2 regions of the Robertmurraya sp. DFI.2.37 genome follow, and region 1 is predicted to be linked to the other one. Evidence: a T-box and tRNA genes for the amino acid it is inferred to sense, from the RefSeq annotation. Region 1 holds a T-box; the other holds one or more tRNA genes.
The links. A T-box is a leader RNA that pairs with one kind of tRNA and senses whether it is charged. The one in region 1 lies ahead of PZE06_RS01735 (valine--tRNA ligase), so its partner is inferred to be a tRNA-Val.

Region 1 (15,045 bases):
AATTCAGCCCCATTTTGTAGAAGGCTTTCAAAAGGTAAAGAGAATTTATTCCAATAAAGGCGTATTTGCTTTAAAAAAAATAACTCCTCAACAAGGAACCGATTTTATTAAGCATATTCAATTTCTCTATCAAAAAGGCTTCAATCGTATTATTCCTATTTATCCGACTCTCGATGGAAGATATGCGGTGATACATGGGAAAAATTTGTACTATTTAATGCCTTGGCTTCCCAATGAAATAAAAGAGGATCGCAACGAGATTCATCAGCAAATGTTCCGAGAACTTGCGCGGCTGCATACATTATCAGTTCGCGAGGTTACGATTGATAAAGAAGAGAAAAATGAGCATTATGAAAATACGATTCGTGAGTGGGATAAAGAGAATGAATTTCTTGAGGGGTTTTTAGAGCAATGTGAGGGAAAGTGGTATATGTCGCCATTTGAACTCCTGTTTTGTCTTTATTATCATGATATCAGTCAAGCATTGCGTTTTTCCTCCAATAAATTTAAGGAATGGTATGAAAAAACAAAGGATGATGAGAAGGCAAGAGTTGTTTTAGCACATGGCAAGCTTTCAACTGAGCATTTCCTTTATGACGACAAAGGCTATGGCTATTTTACAAACTTTGAAAATAGCAAGCAAAGTTCACCGATGCATGATTTGTTACCATTTTTATCAAGAACATTAAAAACGTACCCGAAATCAAATGAAGATTGCGTTGATTGGATTTACACTTATTTTAAATATTTTCCTTTAAGGGACGACGAATTAAATCTCTTTTTAAGTTATTTCTCCCATCCTCATGGATTTTTAGCGGTTGTGGAAGAATATTATAAATCGCGAAATAGAGATGAGCGAAAATATGTTCAAAAATTACAAAGGCATTATTGGCACCTAAAAAACACAGAATATATCGTTATGCGTATTGATGAAATAGAAAGACAAAAACGGCTTGAAAAGGAAGCTCAAGCCGAAGCGCAATCTCAAGGTGATACCCAAGGATAGGATTTGTAAACCGACCCGAGGAACAATCTTTAAGATAGATTGTTCCACCGTTATAATAACTCAATTTTAAGAGCTACTGTAATCAAGACAAGAGCAATTAAAAACAGGACATCGAATGCAGTTGGAAATAAAATCGTACGTATCCCTTGAAATATGCAAAATGGAATAGCAAATTGATGCAGGACGTCTCGAGATTTTTTCAACCACGGTGGAAGTGCATATGGATTATATTTTCTCCTCACAATCTCTTCCCCCTTTTCCCCAATAGGAATTTTCCTTATTACTTAATCTATGTCCTTTGATTTGGGAATGTGCGAAAAACGTTGTTGAAGCTTTGTTAGTCTGATTGAAGTTGAGTCCGGAAATATTGGTGGAATTTCCGGAATTATGTCATGAAATTCCGGAATTATTTGTGAATTTTCTGGAATTCCGCCATGAAATTCTGGAATCACCCCAAAAATTTCCGGAATTCCTATCTAACATAGTCTTTTTTGACGTACGTTTCCTCTCAATGAAGTGTCATTTTCTGAAAAACTGTATATACTAAAAAAAAATCGGTTATCCTTATTGACGTCAGTCTTTGTTTTTATGTAGTATATTGATTATACAAATAGAGTTATACTGCTATGATAGGGAATAGTACGTTGGTTCCTTGCTTTAAGAGAGGAAAACCATGAGCTGAAAGGTTTTCTAAGCAATACCAGTGGAAGTCGCCCTTGAGCATCTTTTGCGAACGAATGATTTTCAAGTAGTAAAAGACGGGGAATCCGTTATCTTGTTAAGCGCCAATCGATTTTTTTATAAAATGGATTGGAAAAAAGGTGGTACCGCGAAGCATACTCCATTCGTCCTTTTAATGACGAATGGAGTTTTTTGTTTCATCGGGAAATGAAAGTTTTCGCCGTTGTAGATCACTTTTTAATGAAGTGTATCTGCTGATCCAGCGCTAATCGCCTAGCAAACCTGAGGTGCTTGCAACCGCCAATTTTCTTTATTTTATTTTAGTAGAGGTCCTTTCAGTTATGTACGGCGATGGAGAGAGCGCTTTAGGTTTTGAAATGAAAAAGGAAGAAGAAAGGAAGAATGAAATGGAAACAAATGAGCTATCGATGCCAACGAAGTATGACCCGAATACGATTGAGAAGGGCCGTTACGATTGGTGGGTAAAGGGAAAGTTTTTTGAAGCACAAAGTGATGAGAAAAAAGAACCGTATACCATCGTCATTCCTCCACCAAATGTAACAGGCAAGCTTCACTTAGGACACGCCTGGGATACGACATTGCAGGATATATTAACCCGTATGAAAAGAATGCAAGGCTATGACGTTTTATGGCTGCCAGGGATGGACCATGCGGGGATTGCGACACAAGCAAAAGTTGAGGAAAAGCTCCGCCAAGAAGGGGTAAGCCGGTATGATTTAGGTAGAGATAAATTTGTTGAAGAAACATGGAAGTGGAAGGAAGAGTATGCTGCTCATATCCGTGCACAATGGGCGAAGCTAGGGCTTGGTTTAGACTATAGTCGAGAGCGCTTTACTCTTGATGAAGGACTGTCGAAAGCGGTCCGCGAAGTGTTTGTTTCCTTATATAAAAAAGGACTTATTTATCGCGGAGAATACATTATTAACTGGGATCCGTCCACCAAAACAGCATTATCTGATATCGAGGTTATTTATAAGGATGTTCAAGGTGCGTTTTATCATATGAATTATCCTCTTGCAGATGGCTCAGGTTCGATTGAAGTAGCGACTACTCGTCCCGAAACAATGCTTGGTGATACGGCGGTTGCAGTTCATCCAGAAGATGAACGCTACAAGCATTTAATCGGCAAAAAAGTGGTTCTCCCAATTGTTGGCCGCGAAATTCCAATTGTAGCTGATGACTATGTAGATATGGAGTTTGGTTCAGGGGCAGTAAAAATAACACCAGCCCATGATCCGAATGACTTTGAATTAGGAAATCGCCATAATCTTGAACGTGTACTTGTGATGAATGAAGACGGTACAATGAATGAAAAAGCAGGGAAATATAACGGGATGGATCGCTTTGAATGCCGTAAGCAAATCGTGAAGGATTTGCAAGAACAAGGAGTTCTTTTCAAAATTGAAGAACATATGCACTCTGTGGGCCATTCGGAACGTAGTGGTGCCGTTGTCGAGCCATATTTATCAACGCAATGGTTTGTCAAAATGCAGCCTCTCGCTGATGAAGCGATTGCCCTTCAACAGAAGGAAGAAAAAGTGCATTTTGTCCCAGACCGTTTTGAAAAGACGTATTTACACTGGATGGAAAATATTCGCGATTGGTGTATTTCTCGCCAGCTTTGGTGGGGACATCGCATTCCAGCCTGGTATCACAAGGAAACGGGTGAGGTTTATGTCGACCATGAACCACCTGCTGATATAGAAAATTGGGAGCAGGATAACGATGTTTTAGATACATGGTTCAGTTCCGCATTGTGGCCGTTTTCGACGATGGGCTGGCCGGACACAGAATCTGCTGATTTCAAGCGTTACTATCCAACGGCAGCACTTGTAACAGGCTATGATATCATTTTCTTCTGGGTATCGAGAATGATTTTCCAAGGGCTTGAATTTACAGATGAGCGTCCATTTAAGGATGTACTCATTCATGGTTTAGTTAGAGATGCACAAGGCAGAAAAATGAGTAAGTCATTAGGCAATGGCGTTGACCCTATGGATGTTATTGCACAATATGGAGCTGACTCTTTACGTTACTTCCTTTCAACGGGAAGCTCACCAGGTCAAGATTTACGCTTTAGCATGGAAAAGGTCGAAGCAACTTGGAATTTTGCTAATAAAATTTGGAATGCATCACGCTTCGCTTTAATGAATATGAACGGTCTAAAGTTTGAAGAAATTGATTTAAGTGGTGAAAAATCAGTAGCAGATAAATGGATACTTACTCGTTCAAATGAGACCATTGATACTGTAACGAGACTATCTGAACGTTATGAATTTGGTGAGGTTGGCCGAGTTCTTTATAATTTCATTTGGGATGATTTCTGTGATTGGTATATTGAAATGGCGAAGCTACCGTTATACGGGGATGATGAAGCTGCGAAAAAGACGACGCGCTCAATTTTAGCATATGTGCTGGATAATACAATGCGCCTGCTTCATCCATTCATGCCTTTCATTACCGAGGAAATTTGGCAAAACCTACCACATCAAGGTGAGTCTATTACAACAGCTAAATGGCCTGAAGTGAACGAAAACCTTTCTGACAGTGAAGCAGCTTCTGAAATGAAATTGTTGGTGGAAATCATTCGTTCAGTCCGAAATATTCGTGCCGAAGTAAATACACCGATGAGCAAGAAAATTAACATGCTTGTCAAAGTAAAGGATGACCTTCTTCTGCAGGTGTTGGATAAAAATCGTTCCTATTTAGAACGGTTCTGTAATCCAGAAGAACTTAAAATGGGCAAGGATATTCTGATTCCTGATAAAGCGATGACGGCAGTGGTTACTGGAGCAGAAATTATTTTACCACTTGAAGGTTTAATTAACATAGCTGAAGAAATTGCACGTCTTGAAAAAGAGCTTGATAAATGGAATAAAGAAGTGGAAAGGGTTCAAAAGAAACTAAGCAATGAGGGCTTTGTGAAGAAAGCTCCAGAAAAAGTGATTGCTGAGGAAAGAGCAAAGGAAGCAGATTATTTAGAGAAAAGGGCAGCTGTGGAGCTTCGCATTAAAGAGTTAAAGGGTCAATGAGTAGGTGTGAGGGCGAATCCGTTTGGCGGGTTCGTCTTCACTGTCTGAAAGGATATTGGTTTATATCATGTGATCTAGCATAATGGAAAAAGGTGGAAACGACATGTTTCAGTTTTACGAGGAAGCGTTGAATTGGATTCATTCACGCTTAAGATTAGGGGTCAAGCCAGGATTAAAAAGAATGGAATGGATGATGGATAAGCTAGATCATCCAGAAAAAAAAATGCCGACCATACATATTGGAGGAACGAATGGGAAGGGCTCGACGGTAACGTATTTACGCTCGATTTTGCAAGAGGCAGGTTTAAAGGTTGGAACCTTCACCTCTCCTTATTTTGAACACTTTAATGAGCGAATTTCGATTAATGGTCATTCTATCAGTGAGGAAGATTTGGTCAAGATAACAAATGTGATTAAACCACTAAGTGATGAATTAGAGCAGACGGAGCTTGGCTCACCAACTGAATTTGAAGTGATTACCGCCATGAGCTTTTACTATTTTGCTGAGGTCGCTCCAGTCGATCTTGCTATTTATGAGGTTGGACTTGGTGGCAGGTTTGATTCTACCAATATTATCACACCGCAAGTATCGATTATTACAAGCATCGGCCTCGATCACATAAATATTTTAGGGAATAGCTATGAGCAAATCGCCTTTGAAAAAGCGGGAATCATAAAGCCACATATCCCAATTTTAACGGCAGTTAAGCAGGAGGAAGCATTTAACGTTATTAAAGAAAAAGCGGTGCAAATGGATGCCGCCATACATCGTCTTGGAGAGCATTTTTTTATTGACAATCACGCATCACTTGATAAAGGTGAACAATTTTCCCTGCAAACGTCAAAAAGTTATTTAGAGAATTTAGAAATAAGAATGCTCGGACGGCACCAAACGGAAAATGCCGCTTTAGCAGTTGAAGCAGCCATTCTTTTAGCAGCTTCTTACAATATTACCGAAGAGGATATTCGTCAAGGGTTGAAAAAAGCATACTGGCCTGGAAGATTTGAAATCGTCTCCTCTGCCCCATTAATCGTCCTGGATGGAGCCCATAATGAAGAGGGGATTGAAACGCTAGTAGTGGAATTAAAGCGCCGCTTTCCTGAACGAAAAAAAAGGCTGATTTTTGCTGCCCTTGGTGATAAAAAAGTAGATAATATGATTAAGAAGCTAGACTCGGTCTCCCAGATGATTACATTCGTGAGCTTTGACTTTCCCCGAGCGGCAAGTGCAGAGGAGCTCTATCAGTTTAGTAGCTTGGTCCATAAACGAGCGGAAGGCGATTGGCAAAAGGCAATTATAGAAGAGCTGCATGCACTGCAAAGTAATGAAATGCTTATTATCACAGGCTCTCTCTATTTTTTATCTGAAGTAAAACCATTTATAAATACGATCATTTAGTACGTGAATACGTAAAATATATGACAAAAGTTAGAAAATTTGTTAAACTAATGAGTACGATTGTGCAAATATTTGCTAAAATTTGTTAATGTATGGTCGTTAATAGTATGAAAAGAATGAAGCAAAAATAATAGATAGTTTTAATTTGATTTGCGTTTAAACTGAGAAGAGGGAGGGATAATGTTGCTGAGGCCGCATGTAAAGAGGATTATATGGATTTTATGGCTTCTTATTGTACCCGCTGGTAGTTGGCTCGTATATTATTTTTTCCCTCCTCTTGTATCTGCAATAAGTTTTGAACTGTTAGGATTTTTGGTATTAACATGCTTTGTTGCTGGGACACCAATGATTATCAACAATACGCCAATATTTTATATACAATGGGTCTCACTTACAGTCTTTCTCATTTTTGGCCTCTTCGTTGAAGTTATCTTAATGCAGATTGCCATTGTTGTCCTCCTTTTAAGAATACGCGTTCCGAGGGAACAATTGCACCGCTATCCATTAAATTGGCTCATGTTTTTTATTACTTCAGTCGGCAGTGGGGTTGTATATTATGCTCTCGGTGGAACCCATGGAATCGATATTTTGAGCAATCCGTTCAATCTCGTATTAGCGTTTGCATACGCCTGCACTTATTTTCTCTTAAATCATTTTCTTCTAAAGTTTATTGCTTATCTTGTTCAGAGGAAAAAAAGAGCTCTCTTTGACAAAGATTTTATTTGGGAAGCATTATCAAGTGCTATTACATTGCCTATCGGATTGATTTTGTATATTTTATATCAAGAAGTAGGGGCAATCGCTGTTATTTTTGTTGGTATTCCTTTTGCAAGCCTATCGATCATATTAAATTTATACCATTCTAGTAATAAGGTGAACCAAAATTTACAGAAAGCGACCGAAATTGGACATGAATTAGCTGAACGTTTACATGTAGAAGAAGTACTTGATTTGTTTATCCAAAGATTGACTGAAATGTTTCCGGTTGATTATGCTCATATTTTAGATATTATCGACGATGAATTACAATTATTGAGAAGCGTGGAGAAAAATGGGGAGCAATCACTGGAAATTTCTCCACAATTTATAAATCAAGGAATAAGTGGACATGTTTGGTCGACTGGAAAGGCTGTTTTATACAATTCAAAAAGAGAGTGGAAAGGCATTGTGCATGGATATATGCCTGTGTCTGCAGAAAGCATTATATGTGTGCCAATTGTTCGTAGCAACGAGGTGATCGGCATCCTTCTTCTCGCATCGGAACAAAAAAGAGCCTATGAAAAAGCACAGCTTATGATTGTTGATATTCTTAGTTCGTATTTCGCGGTTGCGATTGAAAATGCCAAGCACTATGAACGAACAAAAGAAGATAGTGAGCGTTGTGCCCTTACAAAGCTTTATAACTATCGATATATGGAGCGTGCTTTAGAAACGGAATATCTTCTTTTAACGAATGGCAAAAGAAAACATCTTTCTGTTATTTTATTGGATATTGATCATTTTAAAAATATTAACGATCGCTACGGTCATCAGAGTGGCAATGAAATTCTCTTCCAGCTTGCGCAACGTCTTTCTGGGCTGATTGATACGAAAACGGGAATTGTAGCCAGATTTGGCGGTGAGGAATTTGTTATTATTCTTCCTGATGTTGATAAGAAAGCAGCGTTGAATATTGCTGAATTTGTGAGGCAGATGATCGCCAATCGTCCATTTATCCTCTCTCGACATATTGAAGATACAAAAACTGAAATTACTGTTCACCTGACAGCGTCCATTGGAGTGGCTTCAGCTCCAGAGGATGCGGATGATTCCATGTCCTTAATTCGCCATGCTGATCGGGCGCTTTATGTGGGAGCAAAACGGAATGGACGGAATAAGGTAGCAGAATATGTGAAATAAGAGTGGAAGCCCAGAAAAAAAGGGACTTGCTCTTATTTTTTTGCCGTTTTTCGATAGAAGCTTCAGTTTTAGGGTGAACAGGTGCAAAAAAAGGAAAAAATTAGAGTGCTCTCTACGAATATTTAACAAATTCCCTATTGATTATAACTAATAATTGGTATAATAGTAGTAATAAAGACTCAGAACGTATGACGTAGTCAAGGGAGGGGAATTTATGAGAAATAGGTTAAAGAACATTTCGATTGGGTTTATTATTCTATTTTTACTATCATCTATGTTTTTACAGCCTCTACCCATAGAAGCAGCAAGTCAACCGGATGTTCATTTTTCTGTATCGCCGTCATCAGCAGAGCTTACTTTAAATGCCGATAGCATGGCTGAGGGGGCGCTTAATATTGATTTAGTTCCTAAAGGGACTGTTGGTCAGAAGCAGAGAGAGCCAATTGACGTCGCATTTGTATATGATACATCAGGATCGATGGATGACTTTTTTGAGAATAAGAGGAAATCTACGAGTGCAAAGAATGCATTAGCGAGTGCGCTTACTTATTTTAGCGCTAAAGATAATCAAGTATCTGGAGATCGTTTTTTCTTTATTCCGTTCAATGATAATGTCCGTACGAGTGGACAGGTAAAAGTCGTAGAGGGCTTAAAAAATATCGAAGGCTTGCTCGGCAAGCTTGAATCGAATAACATAGGCGGTACCAATTATACACAGACTCTTGAGTACGCAAAGAGCAAGTTAATGCAAAGCAATAATAAAAATAAATATATTGTCTTTCTTACAGATGGGGAACCGACCGTTTTAAATTACGGAAATTATAAGTACATATTATACACAAACGGAACCGCTTTATACAATGGAGTAACTTCAAGGGGAAACTATACAAAAACAAGAGAATTGATTCATCGTATTGCTAAGGAAACGAGCAGACAGTTAGCAGCAGATAATATTACGATGTATAGCATTGGTTTTGCTAGAGAGGATGAGATCGATTTTCAATTATTGGAAAGCATGTCATCGATTACCGGCGCCACAGCTGTCCGAGCAACCCCTACCAATTTGACAAATATATTTCAAGAGATTTCCAAGAAAATCGATAGTTATACAATTAGTGGTGAAGTGACGGTCGATTTGCGGAAATTTAATGGAGACGTTACTGTTGCTCCTGATGCGGATGCGATAGTAGATGATAATCAAGTGGTGCATATCCCGTTTAGGTTTACATTTCCAGTTGGCGCTGAGCCAGATCCCAGTAATATAGCAACATCGCTACCATTAATTTTTCATAAAGCAGGCACCTATTCTTTCGAGCATATCGAACTACAGTATGATGGACTGACCACGGCAAAGAGGCATGCTCCTGTTACCATAAAAGTAAATCAGGATATGAATTCCATTCCAGGGGCGAGCTTTGCAGTAAAACCATCTTCGGAGGAATTTGTCAAACCGCCTCATGATAATGCAAAAGGGAACATCGATATTACGATTACCGGGAAGGGAATGGCACCTAAGGACGAAAGATTGCCGATTGATGTCGTTTTTGTCCATGACACATCGGGCTCGATGGCTGAACTATTTGATGGTGCACGGCGTGATACAACGGCAAAACATGCTTTGCAATCAGCCATAAACTATTTCGAAATGAATTCAAAAGCCGAAGATAAGTTTTACTTTGTTCCCTTTGACAGTGAAGTCAGTAGAAAAACAAAAGCAGGAGCAAATTGTTTTCTAGGTTACTGTTGGGGTGAGAAAAGAATCAATATCTTCCCGCTTGAAGGTTTAAATAATATTAAAAATGCGATTGGTGATTTAGATTCAGGTGGTGTTTCAACCGGGGGTACAAACTACAATGCGGCATTGACTGAAGCAATGAGAAAATTTATCCAAGGAAGCAATAGAAGCAAGTATATAATCTTTTTAACAGATGGGGAGCCAACTGTCCTTACGCACAATAACGATCGCTATGAAATATTTACGAATCAAACAGCGAGGAAAAATGGTGTCAACGCTCCGTTGGCAGAAGTAAAAAGAATTATAAGAGAACAGGCGTTAAATATTTCTGATACTCTTGGAAGTAATGGAATTACACTGTACAGCATTGGCTTTGCCCAGGAAGGTGAAGTGGATTTCGAACTATTAAGAAATATGTCCGCTAAGACGGGAGGATATGCTGTTCAAGGGAAGTCTAATAATTTAACATAGATATTTGATGATATTTCAAGAAAAGTAAATGCTTCTAATATTTCAGGAAGCGTCACGATCGATTTAAGTCCTTTTAATGGAGACGTTATCGTTGATCCAAATTCTAATTTCAAGACAAACGATGAGCAGATTGTGCAAATCCCTTTTAACATTACATTCCCGGCAGGAGAAAAGCCAGATCCACAGATGATTCAACAATCTTTACCGTTGCAATTCCAGAAGGCAGGGAGCTATGAATTCCGCAATAATGTGACGATGACCTACACGGATATTAACGGTACACTGCAGACTTTTGAACACGAACCGTTTACGGTTATCGTCAATGAAGAGACGGCACCATATTTTTTAAATGAAGTGAATATTTTAGGAAATCCATTTTATTCTCCTGATAACTTAATAAAGATTGGCAATCACGATTCAGAAAGAAATGAATTTTTCGTTGAGTACAAGCTTAGACCTGAAACAGTATTTACTGAAATTACGAGCGGACTAATCAATGATATTAAAATTACGCAACCGCTTTTTCAAGGAATCTCTTTAGCGACGCATGAGCAAATTTCGCTATATAAAGATGGTAAACGCGTGGAAGGGATCACGGTTCAACCAATAAATAATGGACGAGCGCTCGAAATCCATCTGCAAAATAATGATATTATTTATGATTCTGGAAACTTTTCGGTTGGAGAATATGTGATTAAAGTAAGGTTAAAGGCAGACTGGGCATTACCATACATGCAAATGCCGCAAGCACAGTTATATTTTCATGATTCCCGTTTCAAGGAGCAAAATCAGTCTTTAAATATTGATGAACAGCGGATTTCTATGAGGGTTCAATTAAATGAAACGAACTATACTTATTCTGGGGACTACAAAGGATCAGTTGAAAAAATCAGTCGTCAAGATGGGGCAACGATAGCAGAAACCATCCTGACTCAAGACAATATATTGATTGAAAAGGCTGTAAAAGGAATGGGTTTAATCAATCAGGGGACTGCTATTGAAATTACGTATTATGATGATACGAAAGCGATTCTCTACTTAAAAACAAATTTTCTGCTTAAAAATGTATCCTTAAGCCAAAATCTTCAATCTGGAGATACAACTAAGGGACGCATTGCGTTTAAAATCATAGACTTTGTCGCTGGTGACGAGGTAATCTATGAATATCAATTAAATGTAGACGGTTCTGATACGGACTGGCATGAGTTTGACCCAATGGCAATGATTGAATTACCTAAAGACTTAGAGGGATTCGTTGAGATTCGCGTGAGAACAAAAGGCGGTTTTAGTATCAATGATAATCCAATTGTTAAATCGTTAACGATTGTAAAGGAAGGTTTATCTGTTGAACCGAATCCAATTGAGATTGATGTCGGCGAATCACTTGCCGTTGAAATTAAAATAACACCGGACGATGAAACCGATAGAGACTTTGATGTTACAATTTTGGAACCAACGATTGCTATGTTTGAAAATGGAAAAGTAACAGGCTTAGAACCAGGTGAGACCCATCTCCAAGTCATCACGACTGATATTGCTGGAAATGAGATTAAAGAGCTAATCCCGTTGAAGGTTAATTCAATCTTAATTGAGAAAATTACCGTTACACCAAATCCGCTCCATATTGGAAAGCTGCTGGAATATCATGATTTTCATGTTGAGATAGAGCCAAAAAAAGCCTCAAATCAAAAGCTAGCTTGGAAATCCTTAAATCCTTCTATTGTTGAAATTATGGAGCCAGGTCGGATCTATGGGAAGATGACGGGAACAGCTGAAATCGAAATTAAGGCTGAAGATGGCAGCGATGTTGCCACGACGATTATTGTTCATGTCGGTTCTCCATTAACAGGCATAGAGGTAGATAATGAGCTTGTGATTGAAAAAGGGGCAACAGATAAAAATGTTCATCAACATTTTAGATATTTACCTTCGGATGCCACTAATATTAAAGGGAAGCCTTCCTTTGCTTCAACCAATGAAAATATATTGGAGGTTGAGCCGAATGGGGAGTTTATTCCGAAGAGGATTGGTGATGCAGGTGTGAAAATCACCGTCCGAGATGAGGATGACAATACATTTACAGCAGAATTAAAAGTGAAAGTGGTCGAAAAAGGTTCAAATAGCGGGAATAATGGGGATAAATATTAACTTAAAAATGCCGATTGGGTACATGCCCAATCGGCATTTTTTATTCTTTTTTCATTAAATCGGTCATCACTTCTAATCGATCAATTTTAGGCAATCCCTGTGCTTGATTTAAAAAAAGTCTTTTATCATTTTTGATAACAAGTCTTGATTCGGCAGGTTTATTTTCTAATCCCTTCCCAAATTCAATCGCATGACCATTTTCTTTTGCCTTGCCGCGGTACGCGTTAATTTCGAGGTTTCCATTTGCAAAGATTCCTCCTTCAACACGAAGATAGGAACCTACCGCATACAACTCTGCATTCTCGTCCGTATATAGATAGGCATTAATGGAGTTGACTTCATCGAGAAATTTATTGATCCGCGCAATTTCCAGTTGCCCTTTCGTCATCAGGATCAGTTCACTTTTATTTAAGCCTCTAATGTCCACATTGTTAATCATCGTATTACCGAGAACATAAATGGTAGAATCGAAGGCGATATCTCCTCTTATCGTTAAATCACCTGTGATAAGAATATTTGCTGAAATTTCCATCACATCATTGCCAACATTTTCGATTATCCCGTTGCCGTCAATAACAATCCATTTCGATTTATCATCGATAACGAGGCGATTTGTGTCGATATAGACCTCTTCCTCATCATCGCCAAGGCGTAAATAGCTTTGGATCGTTGGGGATTGATTGAGATTTTCAAAAGAGGACACGACCTCAACGGCTGGAGAATTTAGACCTTCCGCAATAATCTCGTTCATTTCCAATGGCAGTGGATCAATATGAGTGCTTAAAAATCCTGCTGCTTTGAGCTTTTCTTTAAACGTTTTTTCAATATCGACACCAACATATTCGCCCTCTTCTTTGGAAACAGTGGGAGCAGTTGGATAAAATGCTCTTTCTATTTGTTCCACAGGAAGAGGATGAAAGGAGCTTGTAATGGTTTCTTCCGCAATGTAGCAGTTGTTTTGGCAATATTTTATGTCATTCCCTTCAATAAACAATTGATGCTCATTTTCTTCATTGACAGATGGAAACGTTGTCGGTTCAACGTCATGAACCCCATTATAAATGTATTTAGCTTGGTTGCTTATAACGAGTTTTTTATTTGCGTATATATTCCCTTTCTCAACAAAGGTAGAGCCATTTAATGTTAAGGTTTCTCTAGAACCGATTGCGTATTTTAAGAAGCTGGGCATCCCTGTTATGTAAACGATTTGCTCATATTTTCCGCTTGAAACCTTCAAAACCCTTGTGTAGTCTTCATTTTCTTTAATGTCGTACTCACTCTGGTCACTTATATTTTCTATTTGATAACCGTATGGGTTATGAATGAGTTTAGCCTCAATAATATTGTGATGATAAGTACTAACAGACATATCGGGGTTGCCGGAAGGGTGGTTAAACTCTGTATCAATTGTTTTCTTTATGTAGGCAACAGCCTCACCTAGGGCACGAATTGCATCCAAATCGTTCGTTACTTGATCTTCTCTTATTTCAGTTCGTTTCGCACCGCCGATACTCGTAGAAAGAATGGATAAGCCTAACACTGTAAATACTAAAATCAAGAGCATCACGACCACAAGGGTAGAGCCACGTTCATTCTTGACCAATATGTTCACCTCATTAAAAACCAAAAGTACTTTCCAAAATTAACGGCTCAATTTTGAATAAATTTGAAAACCGCTCTTTATCTTCGCCAATGATAAGATTCAAATGAATAATGCCATGTGGACAATGCTCACTTAATCCTGGATTGCTGCAAGAAAACGTGATCTCAGAGCTTTGCTCATCAATGGAGGTGAATCTTGAGCTGTCGGATGAAATTTGCGTAATCGTTGCACTGTCTTCATTGGCATCATCTGTTACCGTCTCGATGAAGAATCGATCATCTTTGAAATAAATGAATAAACGGCGCTCAATTTCAATATCCCCATCTTTGTTATATCGATGATCAACGATATAACGTTCTACATCCTTTGGGGCATACCTTACAAGTTCTATCCCCTGTGCCCCATCCTGTTCATATTTCTTAATGTAATCTGGCGGCGCCTCATACATTTTATTAAGAATCATGGTTGCAACATAGTCGGCGTCATCCCGTAATTGGGCTTCAATCCCGATTTTTTGATACAGCTTCAAACCTGTTGTGAAAACACTATAAATGATTCCAGATACAATTGCCATAATGACGAGTGTCACTAAAACCTCAACTAATGTAAACCCGTTCTCTGTTCTGATTAGCTTCTTCATTTTTGGATCAAACCCCTTACGGAAGCGGTTTGGCTATTCCACATAACCGTCACTTCCACACCTATTAACTGCTCTTGTAAATCGGGTGCGTTCTTATTTGGAACTTCATCACTTTCGATTCCTTTTGTAAATATTACTTTCGATTCGTAATCAACATTGTTAATTTTCGTTGAAAAAAAACTTTTACAAACGCTTGGATCATCAAAAACCATTTCGGTTTTCTCACCAATTAAGGCGTCATTGCAATTTTCATGATTAATTTCTTTTTCTGAGATATCATCATTTTCATTAAAATAAGCCTGGTAAATTTTCTCGAAATCCTGCTGTTCGAAATAATAAAGGACATTACGTGCAACATTTATCCCCACGGTTTTATTTTCGTTTTTTTTCGTGTACGAGTAGGCCTGATT
Region 2 (14,160 bases), on a different contig from region 1:
GGTGATCTACCCATGTCCAGGTTGAAGTTCAGGTAACACTGAATGGAGGACCGAACCCACGCACGTTGAAAAGTGCGGGGATGAGGTGTGGGTAGCGGAGAAATTCCAATCGAACTTGGAGATAGCTGGTTCTCTCCGAAATAGCTTTAGGGCTAGCCTCACGAAGAACGAGTCTTGGAGGTAGAGCACTGTTTGGACTAGGGGCCCTCATCGGGTTACCGAATTCAGACAAACTCCGAATGCCAAGTACTTAAACGTGGGAGTCAGACTGCGAGTGATAAGATCCGTAGTCAAAAGGGAAACAGCCCAGACCACCAGCTAAGGTCCCAAAGTATACGTTAAGTGGAAAAGGATGTGGGGTTGCTTAGACAACCAGGATGTTGGCTTAGAAGCAGCCATCATTTAAAGAGTGCGTAATAGCTCACTGGTCGAGTGACCCCGCGCCGAAAATGTACCGGGGCTAAACGTATCACCGAAGCTGTGGGTGTACACCGTAGGTGTACGCGGTAGGAGAGCGTTCTAAGGGCGTTGAAGCTAGACCGGAAGGACTGGTGGAGCGCTTAGAAGTGAGAATGCCGGTATGAGTAGCGAAAGATGGGTGAGAATCCCATCCACCGAATGCCTAAGGTTTCCTGAGGAAGGCTCGTCCGCTCAGGGTTAGTCGGGACCTAAGCCGAGGCCGAAAGGCGTAGGCGATGGACAACAGGTTGATATTCCTGTACCACCTCGTTTTTGTTTGAGCGATGGGGGGACGCAGGAGGATAGGGTAAGCGCACTGCTGGATATGTGCGTCTAAGCAGTTAGGCTGGTAAACAGGCAAATCCGTTTACCATGAAGGCTGAGCTGTGATAGCGAGGGAAATCAAGTACCGAAGTTCCTGATTCCACACTGCCAAGAAAAGCCTCTAGTGAGAAAACAGGTGCCCGTACCGCAAACCGACACAGGTAGGCGAGGAGAGAATCCTAAGGTGAGCGAGAGAACTCTCGTTAAGGAACTCGGCAAAATGACCCCGTAACTTCGGGAGAAGGGGTGCTTTTTAGGGTGAATAGCCCTGAAGAGCCGCAGTGAATAGGCCCAGGCGACTGTTTAGCAAAAACACAGGTCTCTGCGAAGCCGCAAGGCGAAGTATAGGGGCTGACGCCTGCCCGGTGCTGGAAGGTTAAGAGGAGGGGTTAGCTTACGCGAAGCTCTGAATTGAAGCCCCAGTAAACGGCGGCCGTAACTATAACGGTCCTAAGGTAGCGAAATTCCTTGTCGGGTAAGTTCCGACCCGCACGAAAGGCGTAACGATCTGGGCACTGTCTCAACGAGAGACTCGGTGAAATTATAGTACCTGTGAAGATGCAGGTTACCCGCGACAGGACGGAAAGACCCCGTGGAGCTTTACTGTAGCCTGATATTGAATTTTGGTACAGCTTGTACAGGATAGGTAGGAGCCGTGGAAGCCGGAGCGCTAGCTTCGGTGGAGGCGTCGGTGGGATACTACTCTGGCTGTATTGACATTCTAACCCGCACCCGTAAACCGGGTGGGAGACAGTGTCAGGTGGGCAGTTTGACTGGGGCGGTCGCCTCCTAAAGAGTAACGGAGGCGCCCAAAGGTTCCCTCAGAATGGTTGGAAATCATTCGTAGAGTGTAAAGGCACAAGGGAGCTTGACTGCGAGACCTACAAGTCGAGCAGGGACGAAAGTCGGGCTTAGTGATCCGGTGGTTCCGCATGGAAGGGCCATCGCTCAACGGATAAAAGCTACCCCGGGGATAACAGGCTTATCTCCCCCAAGAGTCCACATCGACGGGGAGGTTTGGCACCTCGATGTCGGCTCATCGCATCCTGGGGCTGTAGTCGGTCCCAAGGGTTGGGCTGTTCGCCCATTAAAGCGGTACGCGAGCTGGGTTCAGAACGTCGTGAGACAGTTCGGTCCCTATCCGTCGTGGGCGTAGGAAATTTGAGAGGAGCTGTCCTTAGTACGAGAGGACCGGGATGGACGCACCGCTGGTGTACCAGTTGTTCTGCCAAGAGCATCGCTGGGTAGCTATGTGCGGAAGGGATAAGTGCTGAAAGCATCTAAGCATGAAGCCCCCCTCAAGATGAGATTTCCCATAGCGCAAGCTAGTAAGAACCCTGAAAGATGATCAGGTTGATAGGTCAGAGGTGGAAGCATGGTGACATGTGGAGCTGACTGATACTAATCGTTCGAGGACTTAACCAAATAAAAGTGGAAAAAATCCGCTTGATAAGATTCTCTGTAATTTCTCTTCTTCATCCATTATCTAGTTTTGAAGGTACAAAGCGATTTTGTAATGCAATGATATCTATCAATCGTATTTTTCAGAGTCAAACTAAATTTTCTCTTGAAAAAATACTGTAAATCGGTATAATAGAATATGTCTTGATAAATAATTGGTCCGGTGACAATGGCGAGAAGGTCACACCCGTTCCCATGCCGAACACGGAAGTTAAGCTTCTCAGCGCCGATGGTAGTTAGGGGCTGTCCCCTTGTGAGAGTAGGACGTTGCCGGGCGAATATTCTATATATATTTTTTATTCCGCGGTAGCTCAGTGGTAGAGCAACGAGCAAAGCATCCTGAATGTCCTGCGAGTTGTACTCATCGAGCTGCTACTTGAATCAACTTTCTGAGATGAGGACAATCGGGAAGCAATCAAGCTAGAGGAATGAGTTAATAATTTTCCGCGGTAGCTCAGTGGTAGAGCAATCGGCTGTTAACCGATCGGTCGTAGGTTCGAATCCTACCCGCGGAGCCATTAGGAGAGCTGTCCGAGTGGCCGAAGGAGCACGATTGGAAATCGTGTAGGCGGGCAAAACCTGTCTCAAGGGTTCAAATCCCTTGCTCTCCGCCATTATTATATCTGGCCCCTTGGTCAAGCGGTTAAGACACCGCCCTTTCACGGCGGTAACACGGGTTCGAATCCCGTAGGGGTCATTTAAAGTTGCACTTGTTGCAACAGTTCCGGAGGATTAGCTCAGCTGGGAGAGCACCTGCCTTACAAGCAGGGGGTCGGCGGTTCGATCCCGTCATCCTCCACCATGTTTTTTACGAAGCGTAGCGCAGTAAAATAACACACCTCTAATATTCACAAACGTGGAGATTTTGAGTATATTATTATCGCGGGGTGGAGCAACAAGCGTTACTTCATTGAATAAACTGCGAGTTGTACCGATTGAGTCGCTCCTTGAGTTACTAACTGAAATCGGGACAGTCCTTAAACTATCTTGAAGCATGAGCTAAACTAGATATATACTATTATCGCGGGGTGGAGCAGTCTGGTAGCTCGTCGGGCTCATAACCCGAAGGTCGCAGGTTCAAATCCTGCCTCCGCAATCGACTTTTTCAATTAAGTAAGACTTGAAGAAGTAAAGAAAGATTTTTTTGCTTACGCAAAAAATCAAGGAATGTTATTTTCTCCTAACGTTGAAAAAGACAGAGGAAAGCTATTTTCTCCTACGTCGAAAAAGACAAAGGAAAGATATTTTTGCTTACGCAAAAAATCATTGGTCCGGTAGTTCAGTTGGTTAGAATGCCTGCCTGTCACGCAGGAGGTCGCGGGTTCGAGTCCCGTCCGGACCGCCACTTACTTTACATATGATGGCTCAGTAGCTCAGTCGGTAGAGCAAAGGACTGAAAATCCTTGTGTCGGCGGTTCGATTCCGTCCTGAGCCACCATTTTTATATCAAAATATGTTATAATTTAATGAACTTTAATGTATAAAATATATATACCTTGGAGGGGTAGCGAAGTGGCTAAACGCGGCGGACTGTAAATCCGCTCCTTCGGGTTCGGCGGTTCGAATCCGTCCCCCTCCACCAACCTTTTCTCAATAGTGAAAATAAGGAACCACTACTTTTTGTAGTAAAAAGAAGCAAAATAGCTATTCATAATTTTCTTCTTAAAGAAACACTCTGAACATATATATAATATAGGGGTATAGTTTAAAGGTAGAACGAAGGTCTCCAAAACCTTTGGTGTGGGTTCGATTCCTACTACCCCTGCCAATTTTATAATGGCGGTCGTGGCGAAGTGGTTAACGCATCGGATTGTGGCTCCGACACTCGTGGGTTCGATTCCCATCGATCGCCCCATTTAAATTTGATTTATTAAACACTGCTTAATCAATGGGCTATAGCCAAGTGGTAAGGCAACGGACTTTGACTCCGTCATTCGTAGGTTCGAATCCTGCTAGCCCAGCCATTTGCGGAAGTAGTTCAGTGGTAGAACACCACCTTGCCAAGGTGGGGGTCGCGGGTTCGAATCCCGTCTTCCGCTCCAATTTAATATGGCGGCATAGCCAAGTGGTAAGGCCAAGGTCTGCAAAACCTTTATTCACCGGTTCGAATCCGGTTGCCGCCTCCATTTTTATAAAATAAAGATGCTAGTTTTGAACTAGCCGGGGTGGCGGAACTGGCAGACGCACAGGACTTAAAATCCTGCGGTAGGTGACTACCGTACCGGTTCGATTCCGGTCCTCGGCACCATTTAATCCAATACATACGATATTTAAAGATTTAATCTTTTGATTAAATCTTTTTTTGATCTAGAAAATGGCTATTGAAAAATTCATATTTCTCTGTTAAATTGTAAGATTATAATTTTAAATTTTTACAGAGAGAAGTGAATGGAATGGTTATTGGGGATATTTATAAAAATTTGCCGACGCTTGAAACAGAACGACTACTTCTTCGTAAAGTTACATTAGCAGATACGGCAGCGATGTTTTCATATGCGAGTAATGAAGACGTTGCAAAGTATGTAACCTGGGATGTACATAGAAGTATGTCTGATACTGAGAGATTTATTATTTTTGTCCTTAATCGATATAATAATGAGGAGATTGCTCCGTGGGGAATAGAAGATAAAGAAACGGGTTCTTTTATCGGCACCGTTGATTTTGTTTCTTGGAGTACGAATCATCACAATGCAGAAATTGGCTATGTGATTGCACCAGAGTATTGGGGGAAAGGAATTACGACAGAAGCAGCGAGAGCAATCATTAGATTTGGCTTTGAACAGATGGAGCTCATGCGCATTCAAGCAAGATGCTTTGTGGATAATATAGCATCGCAAAGAGTGATGGAGAAGGCAGGAATGACTTTTGAAGGGATTAATAGAAAAAGCATGTATATAAAAGGGCAATATTGGGATTTAAAGGTATATGCCATTTTAAAAGAAGAGTTTGATTTGTTTTATTAATGGGGAGCTAGGTGATGAAGTGAGTTATCAGGATAATGATTTAATAATTAGACCAATTACAAATGATGATTTAAGTAGGTTGTGGGAATTAATCTATAAAGAGGATTCTCCCGAGTGGAAAAAATGGGATGCTCCGTACTATGAGCATAAAAGTATTTCATATGAGGAATTTTTACGTCAGAAGGATGATTATGTCGATAATGAACGGCGTTGGGCGATTGAAGTGAATGGATTGGTTATCGGAACGGTCGGTTATTATTGGGAGCATAAGCCCTCGCTTTGGCTTGAAATGGGGATTGTGATCTATGATCCGCATTATTGGAATGGAGGCTATGGAAAGAAAGTGATTAAACTTTGGATTAATCATTTATTTCATACTTTGCCATTAGTTCGTGTTGGTTATACAACCTGGTCAGGGAATATGAGAATGATTAAAGTTGGCGAAGGTCTTGGCATGAAAGAGGAAGCGAGGCTCAGGAAGGTTCGTTATTATAATGGCAAATATTATGATTCCGTCCGTATGGGACTGCTTCGAGAGGAATGGGAGAATAATCATATTTTTCACGAAGAAGTATGAATAAAACGAACGCTCCCTTATTTGTTTAAGGGGTGTACATAAATTCATCAAGGAAAGTAGTTCATGAAAGCATTCATAAAAAAAGGGAAACTCGATTGTATGGTATGAAATACGCTAATTTAATTACTAAAAAGAATTCTTAAAAAATGAAAACGCTTTCTTATATGGGTATTCTGTTTATAACTACTTAATTCAAATAAATTAGTTAGCATCATATACGAGAAACACGAGATTTTACGCAGAAATAGAGTAGCTCAATATTTATGAGCTTGGTCCGAAAGTAGTTTCAAGTCCAAACGCATCCTCTTTTACGGGTTGAACTAAAGAAACAGGCAAGTACGGAAATGGTATATTTTGCTTGGTAAGTGTGATACTACGTATATAGGAATATAATGGATACCATCGAGAAAGTGGGATGCGGGTGTTTTTTCGAAAAAAGATTAATTTCAATAAGAACATTAATAAAACACAGCAAGGTGATAAACAAATTCCAAAGCCACTATTTTCTGATTTGGACAAAAACTTGGACATCCTGCGTGAGCTTTATAAAGAATGTTCGGATGTCGTTTTTCGTTCATTTTTAATTGCTGGTCATACAAAAGCTCAGTTAATTTACATAAAAGGTCTTTCCAATGTTGAAGAAATGGATAACAATGTGTTAACCCCGCTTATGAAAAAATCCGAAAAGCGGACTGTTAATCCCAAAACCTTGATTGAGGAGACATTGTCTGTTGCAGAGGTAGTGAAGATCTCCTCTTTTGAGGCCTGTATCGAACAGTTATCCGTTGGGAATCCAATATTGTTATTAGAAGGCGATGAAAAGGGCTTTGCCTTGGGATTGGCTAAGTGGGAAAGACGAGCTGTTGAAGAGCCGACGGGTGAATTGGTTGTTAGAGGGCCGCGCGAAGGGTTTACTGAGACATTGGAGGTCAATACCTCTTTTGCTAAGAAGAAAGATTAAAAGCCCTCAATTAAAAATAAAAACATTAAAGCTGGGGCGTTATACGCAGACTACAATTGCCCTCGCTTATATCGAAGATCTTGCGGATGAAACATTAATTGAAGAAATTAATCAACGGTTGGAACGAATTGACATCGATGGAATATTGGAATCCGGTTATATTGAAGAATTAATTCAAGACAATTCATACACCCCTTTTCCACAAGTGCTTATTTCGGAACGGCCTGATACTGCCGTTTCGAGTTTGTTAGAGGGACGTGTAGTTATCATTGTTGATGGTACGCCTTTTGTGTTGATTGCCCCGACAACGTTCTTTTCCTTATTCCAATCAGGGGAAGATTATTATCATCATTTTTTAATATCTTCAGCAACTCGCTGGCTCCGTTATTTATTCTGCTTTATTTCTCTACTGTTACCGTCTCTATACGTTGCGGTTATTACATACCATCAGGAGATGGTGCCTACTACCTTGCTGCTTACAATGGTGGACTCACGGGAGGTTGTCCCATTTCCTGCCTTGGTGGAAGCGCTGCTTATGGAGATTACGTTTGAAGGATTGCGGGAAGCGGGTCTTAGACTTCCAAAACAAGTAGGAGCAGCTGTCAGCATTGTAGGTGCATTGGTTATCGGTCAAGCGGCTGTGGATGCCGGCTTAGTTTCAGATCATATGGTTATGGTCGTGGCGATTACTGGTATCGCTTCCTTTACCATTCCCCGTTACAATCTTGCTATTCCGATAAGATTGTTGCGTTTTCCTATCATGTTGCTTGCTGGAACGTTTGGATTGGTAGGGGTCATGATAGGGCTTCTTGCAATCATGACACATCTGAGCACATTACGTTCCTTTGGAGTTCCGTACCTTTCACCAGTGGCACCGATGAAAGGAAGAGATATGAAGGATGCACTCATGCGAGCTCCATTATGGAAATTAAATACGCGTCCTCATTTAACGGGAGAATATAATAAACACCGACAAGGCTCCAATCAGAAGCCGCATTCCGATAAAGGCGGCGAGTAATGATGAGGTGAGAGCAGTGATTGAAAAAGGAAAAATATCAGCATTGCAAATGGGATTATTGATGTATCATGCTATTTTGGCAACGGGGATTCTTTTTATTCCGGCTACCGTCTTTAATGTTGCAAAACAGGATATTTGGATCTCTCCTATTTTGGCTTCTCCTCTAGGGTTTTTAAGTGTATATATCGCATACAAGTTAAACAAGTATTATCCCAAAGATACGATTATGCAATACAGCAAACATATTCTTGGAACCTTTTGGGGGAAAATGCTTGGGCTGCTCCTGCTGCTATTGTTAATCACTTCATTGAGTGTGATGTTCTGGCAGTACGGTGAATATGTCGTTAGTGAATTTCTCCCGCACACGCCAAAATCCGTGATTATTGGAATGATGGTGATATTGTGTGCGTTTGCGGTACATGGGGGACTGGAAGTTTTGGGAAGGCTGGCAGGAATGGTCTTTCCAGTTTTTTTCTTGTTGTTTTTAGTCATTATCATTCTTGTCCTACCCGATGTAGAGGTAAAAAGAATGCTTCCTGTGATGGAAAACGGGTTGATGCCTTCACTAAAAGGGGCTTGGGTGTTATGCACGTGGTTCGCTCAATTTGGCATCATCTATTTTTTTCTCCCTTTTTTAACAGACCGTGAAAAGGGGCTGAAGTTTGGAATGCTTTCGGTACTCGTCGTTACGTTAACGTTGGTGGTGACCAATATTATCGTTATTTGGTTATTCGGGAATGTGACCGAGAACTTTAACGCTCCATTCATGAGCGCGTCCAGATATATTAGCCTAGCCGAATTTCTGTCACATCTTGAATCAATCGTAATGGCGATTTGGATTGCGGGGACATTTATTAAGCTCTGCGTGTTCTATTATGTCGTGGTGATCGGAACTGCTGAATGGCTTAACCTTTCAGACTATCGCTCGCTCGTTTTGCCAATGGGCTTTTTAATCGGAGTATTTGCCATGCAGGCATTTCTTAATTCAGCAGAAGCAGCTGAACATTTTCGAATAGTCTCCCATGAAATAATGGATACTTTAGTGTACGGACTGTTGATCCCTATATTTCTTTTTTTAGGAGCGTACATACGCAAAACGATTTTTAAGCATAAAGTGAGGCGGACAAATTGAGACGTGCAATCATGATTGGCGTTATTTTTATGGCTTTTGTGCTGCTTACGGGCTGTTGGGATCGAAGGGAAACCAATGATCTTGCGATTATTACCGGAGTCGCTCTCGATAAAAATAAAGAAGGGCAGATCGAACTTACAGCAGAAATACATTCTCCTGGCGGGAGCGGTAATGGGAGTGGTGGAGGAGAAGACAATAACCAAGGGGGCGTGCAAAGCACAGTTCTCCAAATCGGTAAAGGAAGCTCCATACCAGAAGCGATCGAGAACCTTAATGAAAAGCTTCCCCGGGAAATTCTGTGGAGCCATGCAGAGGCGATCGTGATCAGCAAAGCGTTTGCTGAGAATGGAATAAGCGATGAATTGGATTTTTTTGTCCGCCATCCTGAGCCCCGTTTGAGAAGTTATGTCTTTATTAGTGACGGGAAGGCAAAGGAAAATATGGCCTTACGTCCGTCATTGGAACGAAGTGTTTCCGAAGCGCTGATAAAGTTAGCGGAATCCGAAGTATTAATGAAGGCGACATTATTCGATTTAATGGAAATGCTGAAGGGAGAGCAAGGCGCGATCGTTCTTCCGATGATTGATAAATTGTCTCCGGAAGAAGGGCAGCTTCCCTCGGAATCTATTGCATACATTCATCGTTCGGCAGTTTTAAAACAAGGGAAGATGATCGGAGTCATTAATGATCAGATATCAAGAGGAGTGCTCTGGTTTAGAAATGAGATCAATGAATCGATTGTCACTGTCGAACCTGACGAAGCAGACGAGATCATATCGATGAATTTAATTAAAGGAAGAACGGATTTAGTTCCGGAAATAGACGGCCAATCATTAAAAATGACGGTTAAAATTGTAACGATAGATGATGTCATCCAAAACCAAACGAGTTGGGATTTGAAGAGATTAGACAAACTTAAAGCACTGGAAAACGAGTTGGTCCAAAAGATTGAAAAGCGTCTAACAGACACTCTAGACACGGTTCAAAAAGAAATGAAGATTGATATCATCGGTTTTGGGGAAGAATTTCGCCGACACCATCCTAAAAAATGGAAAAATATAAAAGGAGATTGGGATGAGAAATTTCCGACTGTTCAAGTGGATTTTGACATCGATGCCCGTGTTTTGAGAGCAGGAAAAGGAAGCGAAACTTGAGGCTTCTAAAATAGAGGTGAAGAGGATGAAATGGGTATATATTGTCAGTATAACGGCACTCGTTATTTTGATGTTCATTTTCCAATGGCCGAAAATCAAAACAGTCGAAAAAAATGAAAAGATTGCTTTCATAACTTTAACTGTACTAGGTTGGGCAATCGCGATTTTTTATGTGATTTTTCCATCTATGCCTTCGCCAGCAAAAATCGTTGATTTCACTCTAATGCAAATAAGTAATATCTTTCGTACTCTATGGTAAGCTCTGTCGTGTCTCCCATTCGCACACTACAACGACAACATGGCCGATGAGAGAGGATAACCTCGCCCTTGCGATTCAAGATAAGGATGCAGACCTCTCTGTCGAACTTGTCTGCTTCGCAAGAGGCAACATATTTAAATGGAACAGCAGCATTCTCCATTAATAAGCGTTAAAGGCAACACTAGCAGGGGTGATAATCAAGCACCGACAGAATCACAAAAAACAGTGAACGCATGTTTGGAAATAAGGTGTGACAATTTTTTGCTCAAAAATATTTGACTTCAATCCGAACATAAATTTAGTTTGACAAACTAATATTATCGTGATATGATATTCTTTGTCTTGAGATAATGTTATTTATCTTTTGACAATCAAAATATGCCGGTGTGGCGGAATTGGCAGACGCGCACGACTCAAAATCGTGTTCCTTCTGGAGTGTCGGTTCGACCCCGACCACCGGTATCATAAGACATTGATTTGACGGCGAACTATCGTAATGATGAGTCGCCGTTTTTTCGTATGCGAACACGATTTTGACCGAAAAGTCATACTCGGTGGTAGTACGAACCGTCGGAAATTTAGCGAAATGAGTTGCGAAAATTGACACGGAAAAGACGCACTAACGCATTACAAACAGAAGTACTCATGAAATTACTAGGTTCGCTACGTTCATTTTTTTCTTGCTTTCGATAATGCGCTGGCGCTATTTATTGAGGAACGAGATTTAAATAATACATTTTAGTAATATGCTACTAGTATAGTTCTATAGGCACTTCTAAGTTAAGTTTTCTTATCATTTGACCATACTGAAGATAAGTATGATAATCTGTTCATTAGTACTCACCAATTTTTTCAATGAGGAAATCACATAAAATCGGATTAGAATTGGTAATGGCAATAATATATCATTCTTATTAAATTCTAATGATAATCATTAATGGTGATAGCCATTGTTACAAAGAGTCTTTGAAATAAGATTAATTTTTTGCGTTGGCGAGTGGTATGTATGTTTTACTTGTGTTTTATGCTTGCTAATAAAAAATCCTATTAAAAGAACAAGGCGAAGCTGCAAGATTTTTAATGAGATCCTCGCCTTATTCACCATTAATTTTAATTTCAAAAGGCATTAGTACTGAATCCAACATAGCGCATCCCTGCATAAATTAGGTTTCTCTTGACCAGCGGCAGAGGCTGGGGCAGTGATTGTTACTGTAATGATAGCCACTAAGCCAAGGCGGATAATCCATTTTTTCATCATAACACCTCCTTCTTGTGTAAATCTGTAAATAGATTAACAAGAAAATCAAAGTTAATAAATAGAATTTTGTTTATTATCAGAAAATTGGTAATTTATTACTATACTCAAACACAATATATTATATATGGTAGGTAAAATGTAATCTCATGACTCTCTATGCAAAGGAAGCTTTTCAGATATAAGAGATGAAGGAAAAACTAATTTCAAAGAATGTAGTGCTGAAAACTAATGTTTACTTTAAGGTTTAAATATAGATTTTTAATAAACTAAAAAAATGTTAACATTTTTGCAATTTATGTCGAATAAAAGAATTTGCTGAAAAATATAAGAGTTCAATGAACTGTCTAAATAAAGGAACGAATGAGACAACAGTTTAGGATAGGGTAGACACTTGAAGGGATGTGCAGTGCTATTGCCTAGTGCCCAAAAATTTGGATACCATTTTAAATGGGCAAAATCTTTTGACAGGCGCCATAATTAATAGCTATTTGCCAAATAGGTGAGTGCTGAGGGATATTCTAGAAGAAACTTTTACATATTTTCGAAGGTTAAGTTATTATTAAATAAACGATATAGAATTGTTTATTAAGGGGTTCTTATGAAGAAGGTTGTACTTATTGGTTCAGGTGGATCAGGGAAATCTACACTAGCAAGACAATTAAGTGATAAGCTAAAAATAAATGTTTATCATCTTGACGTTTTATTTTGGAAGCCAAATTGGGTAGCCATTCCTAAAGAGGAACAAAGAAAAGTTCAAAATGATTTAGTGAAAAAAGAAGAATGGATTATTGATGGAAACTATGGTGGAACAATGGAGATAAGGCTAAATGCTGCTGATACAATAATTTTCCTTGATTTTCATAGAATAATTTGTGTCTATCGTGCATTTAAAAGAATGTTGAGGTACCGAAATAAAACAAGGCCCGATATGGGAGAAGGCTGCAAAGAAAGATTTGATTTAGATTTTTTAATGTGGATATGGAAATATCCAAAAACAAAAAGGCCAGGAATTTTGAAAAGGCTCATACGGTTGTCTAAAGATAAAGAAGTAATTATATTAAGAACACCAAAGGAAGTGCAACGGTTTTTAGAAAAACTTTAAGTCCTTATTCCCCAAAAAATGCCCTTGCGATTAAGTAAATACAATCATTTCTTATAGAAAATTTTTGCAAGATTTTCTTAAAGTTTAATGGACTGTTATAGGCCGCAAAAAAGAAGACCACTAGGATCATCTAAATAATTTACGTAAATTTTATTAAATCCACTTAGCTTGTTGATAAATCAATGTTTGCGAGTTTTTTAGAATACGGTAACGGGTTTTATTTGACACATCGTCTAAATCACGAACATACTACATAGAAAGTGCGATAAATAGCCGTTCCTCCCCTTTCTATTCGTGAGGATTAGCGGCCATGTCAGGTTACATCGTTTCCTTTTTTTGAAGTGGCATATGTGAAGTGCCGTCTTGTGATGACCTTTTGCCAAAGCTAATCTAAATTTTGTCTTGTGTTGGATCAAAGTATTGCGGGATTGGTGACTTTTGAATTAAGAAAAAAGTTTAAAAATGTCCCCCATCTTCGATTCTATTAGGAAGCAAAGGTAGGGGACAATCTTTGGTACTACTATCAATCATTTCCCCATCTTGTAAGTATAAATTATTTTATTTGCTCTCGTTCAAATGCTCTTCCAGACGGTTCCAAGTCTCGGTAATTCCTTGGAGCATACCCATATCCATGACGTTTTTGAGAGCTTCTGCAGACGCATACTCAGCACGGTTTACAAGTTTCGTTTTGCCGTTCAGATCAATGAACTCCAACGTGACCTCGGTTGATGGCATATTTTCGTCGATGTTTCCCTCGGCATCTGAGAAGTAATCGGTGTAAATAATGGTCTCCGGCTCGATAATATCTTTGTAAATAACTTTCCCCCAAGATTCCATGCCGTAAAAATCACCTTGATTTTTATCCGTGCATTTCATACAGAAGTGCCAAATTCCACCTGGTCGGAAATCGATGTGGCAAACCGGAAGTTCCCAACCAGTAGGTCCCCACCAATGCTTGAGATGCTCAGGTTCTTTGAACATGTTGAACACGAGGTCCCGTGGTGCATCGAAAATGCGCTCCAACACCAGTACCCGCTCATTCTCAACTCTTGAAATGATTTCATTCATCTTAATTCCTCCATCCACTTAATAAATATCTTTTTCTCCGTTTTATTAACTTTTTCCAATATGGCAATGTAATGATTACTAGGATGCCTCCGCTTTTGCTGTTCTTTTAGAGCTTGCTTTATAATCGCTCAAAGCGAGTCCATGACCAACTTGATAAATCATTTTTGCTGATTTTTTAACCTTAGTTTAATTCAATGTTTTTTTTCCCTGTAATACGTTGAGATAATCGTCCAAACGATCCATCCGCGCTTCCCATATTCGACGGTAGGAATCAAGCCATTTATCCAACTCTTGCAGCGGTTCTGGTCTTAGATTATAAATGCGACGGTTAGCGACCTGATGAACCTCAACAAGTCCAGCATTACTCAATACTCGAAGATGTTTAGAGGTTTGCGGCTGGTTTAGTTCTAACTTTTGGGCAATC

Region 2: it encodes a tRNA-Val, which carries the amino acid that the T-box ahead of PZE06_RS01735 (valine--tRNA ligase) is inferred to sense. The anticodon was not compared.

The regions. Positions count from the first base shown of each region.
Region 1 covers NZ_JARGEJ010000002.1:57,433-72,477, reverse strand. The annotation lists gene ysxE (spore coat protein YsxE) at 1-1,006, shown strand, start outside; gene PZE06_RS01740 (hypothetical protein) at 1,057-1,248, opposite strand; T-box leader at 1,624-1,862, shown strand; gene PZE06_RS01735 (valine--tRNA ligase) at 2,095-4,740, shown strand; gene PZE06_RS01730 (bifunctional folylpolyglutamate synthase/dihydrofolate synthase) at 4,844-6,139, shown strand; gene PZE06_RS01725 (GGDEF domain-containing protein) at 6,320-8,038, shown strand; gene PZE06_RS01720 (vWA domain-containing protein) at 8,253-10,244, shown strand; gene PZE06_RS01715 (Ig-like domain-containing protein) at 10,377-12,392, shown strand; gene PZE06_RS01710 (hypothetical protein) at 12,433-13,995, opposite strand; gene PZE06_RS01705 (PulJ/GspJ family protein) at 14,009-14,635, opposite strand; gene PZE06_RS01700 (type IV pilus modification PilV family protein) at 14,632-15,045, opposite strand, start outside.
Region 2 covers NZ_JARGEJ010000017.1:30-14,189, forward strand. The annotation lists partial or broken rRNA gene PZE06_RS11165 (23S ribosomal RNA) at 1-2,208, shown strand, start outside; rRNA gene rrf (5S ribosomal RNA) at 2,404-2,520, shown strand; tRNA gene PZE06_RS11175 (tRNA-Asn) at 2,688-2,762, shown strand; tRNA gene PZE06_RS11180 (tRNA-Ser) at 2,766-2,858, shown strand; tRNA gene PZE06_RS11185 (tRNA-Glu) at 2,870-2,941, shown strand; tRNA gene PZE06_RS11190 (tRNA-Val) at 2,971-3,046, shown strand; tRNA gene PZE06_RS11195 (tRNA-Met) at 3,267-3,340, shown strand; tRNA gene PZE06_RS11200 (tRNA-Asp) at 3,513-3,589, shown strand; tRNA gene PZE06_RS11205 (tRNA-Phe) at 3,607-3,682, shown strand; tRNA gene PZE06_RS11210 (tRNA-Tyr) at 3,743-3,826, shown strand; tRNA gene PZE06_RS11215 (tRNA-Trp) at 3,939-4,012, shown strand; tRNA gene PZE06_RS11220 (tRNA-His) at 4,024-4,099, shown strand; tRNA gene PZE06_RS11225 (tRNA-Gln) at 4,134-4,208, shown strand; tRNA gene PZE06_RS11230 (tRNA-Gly) at 4,212-4,286, shown strand; tRNA gene PZE06_RS11235 (tRNA-Cys) at 4,296-4,370, shown strand; tRNA gene PZE06_RS11240 (tRNA-Leu) at 4,404-4,492, shown strand; gene PZE06_RS11245 (GNAT family N-acetyltransferase) at 4,638-5,207, shown strand; gene PZE06_RS11250 (GNAT family N-acetyltransferase) at 5,227-5,784, shown strand; partial or broken gene PZE06_RS11255 (spore germination protein) at 6,200-7,763, shown strand; gene PZE06_RS11260 (GerAB/ArcD/ProY family transporter) at 7,780-8,895, shown strand; gene PZE06_RS11265 (Ger(x)C family spore germination protein) at 8,892-10,049, shown strand; gene PZE06_RS11270 (hypothetical protein) at 10,075-10,308, shown strand; tRNA gene PZE06_RS11275 (tRNA-Leu) at 10,689-10,770, shown strand; gene PZE06_RS11280 (hypothetical protein) at 11,435-11,563, opposite strand; gene PZE06_RS11285 (DNA topology modulation protein) at 12,165-12,668, shown strand; gene PZE06_RS11290 (SRPBCC domain-containing protein) at 13,227-13,736, opposite strand; gene PZE06_RS11295 (ArsR/SmtB family transcription factor) at 13,923-14,160, opposite strand, start outside.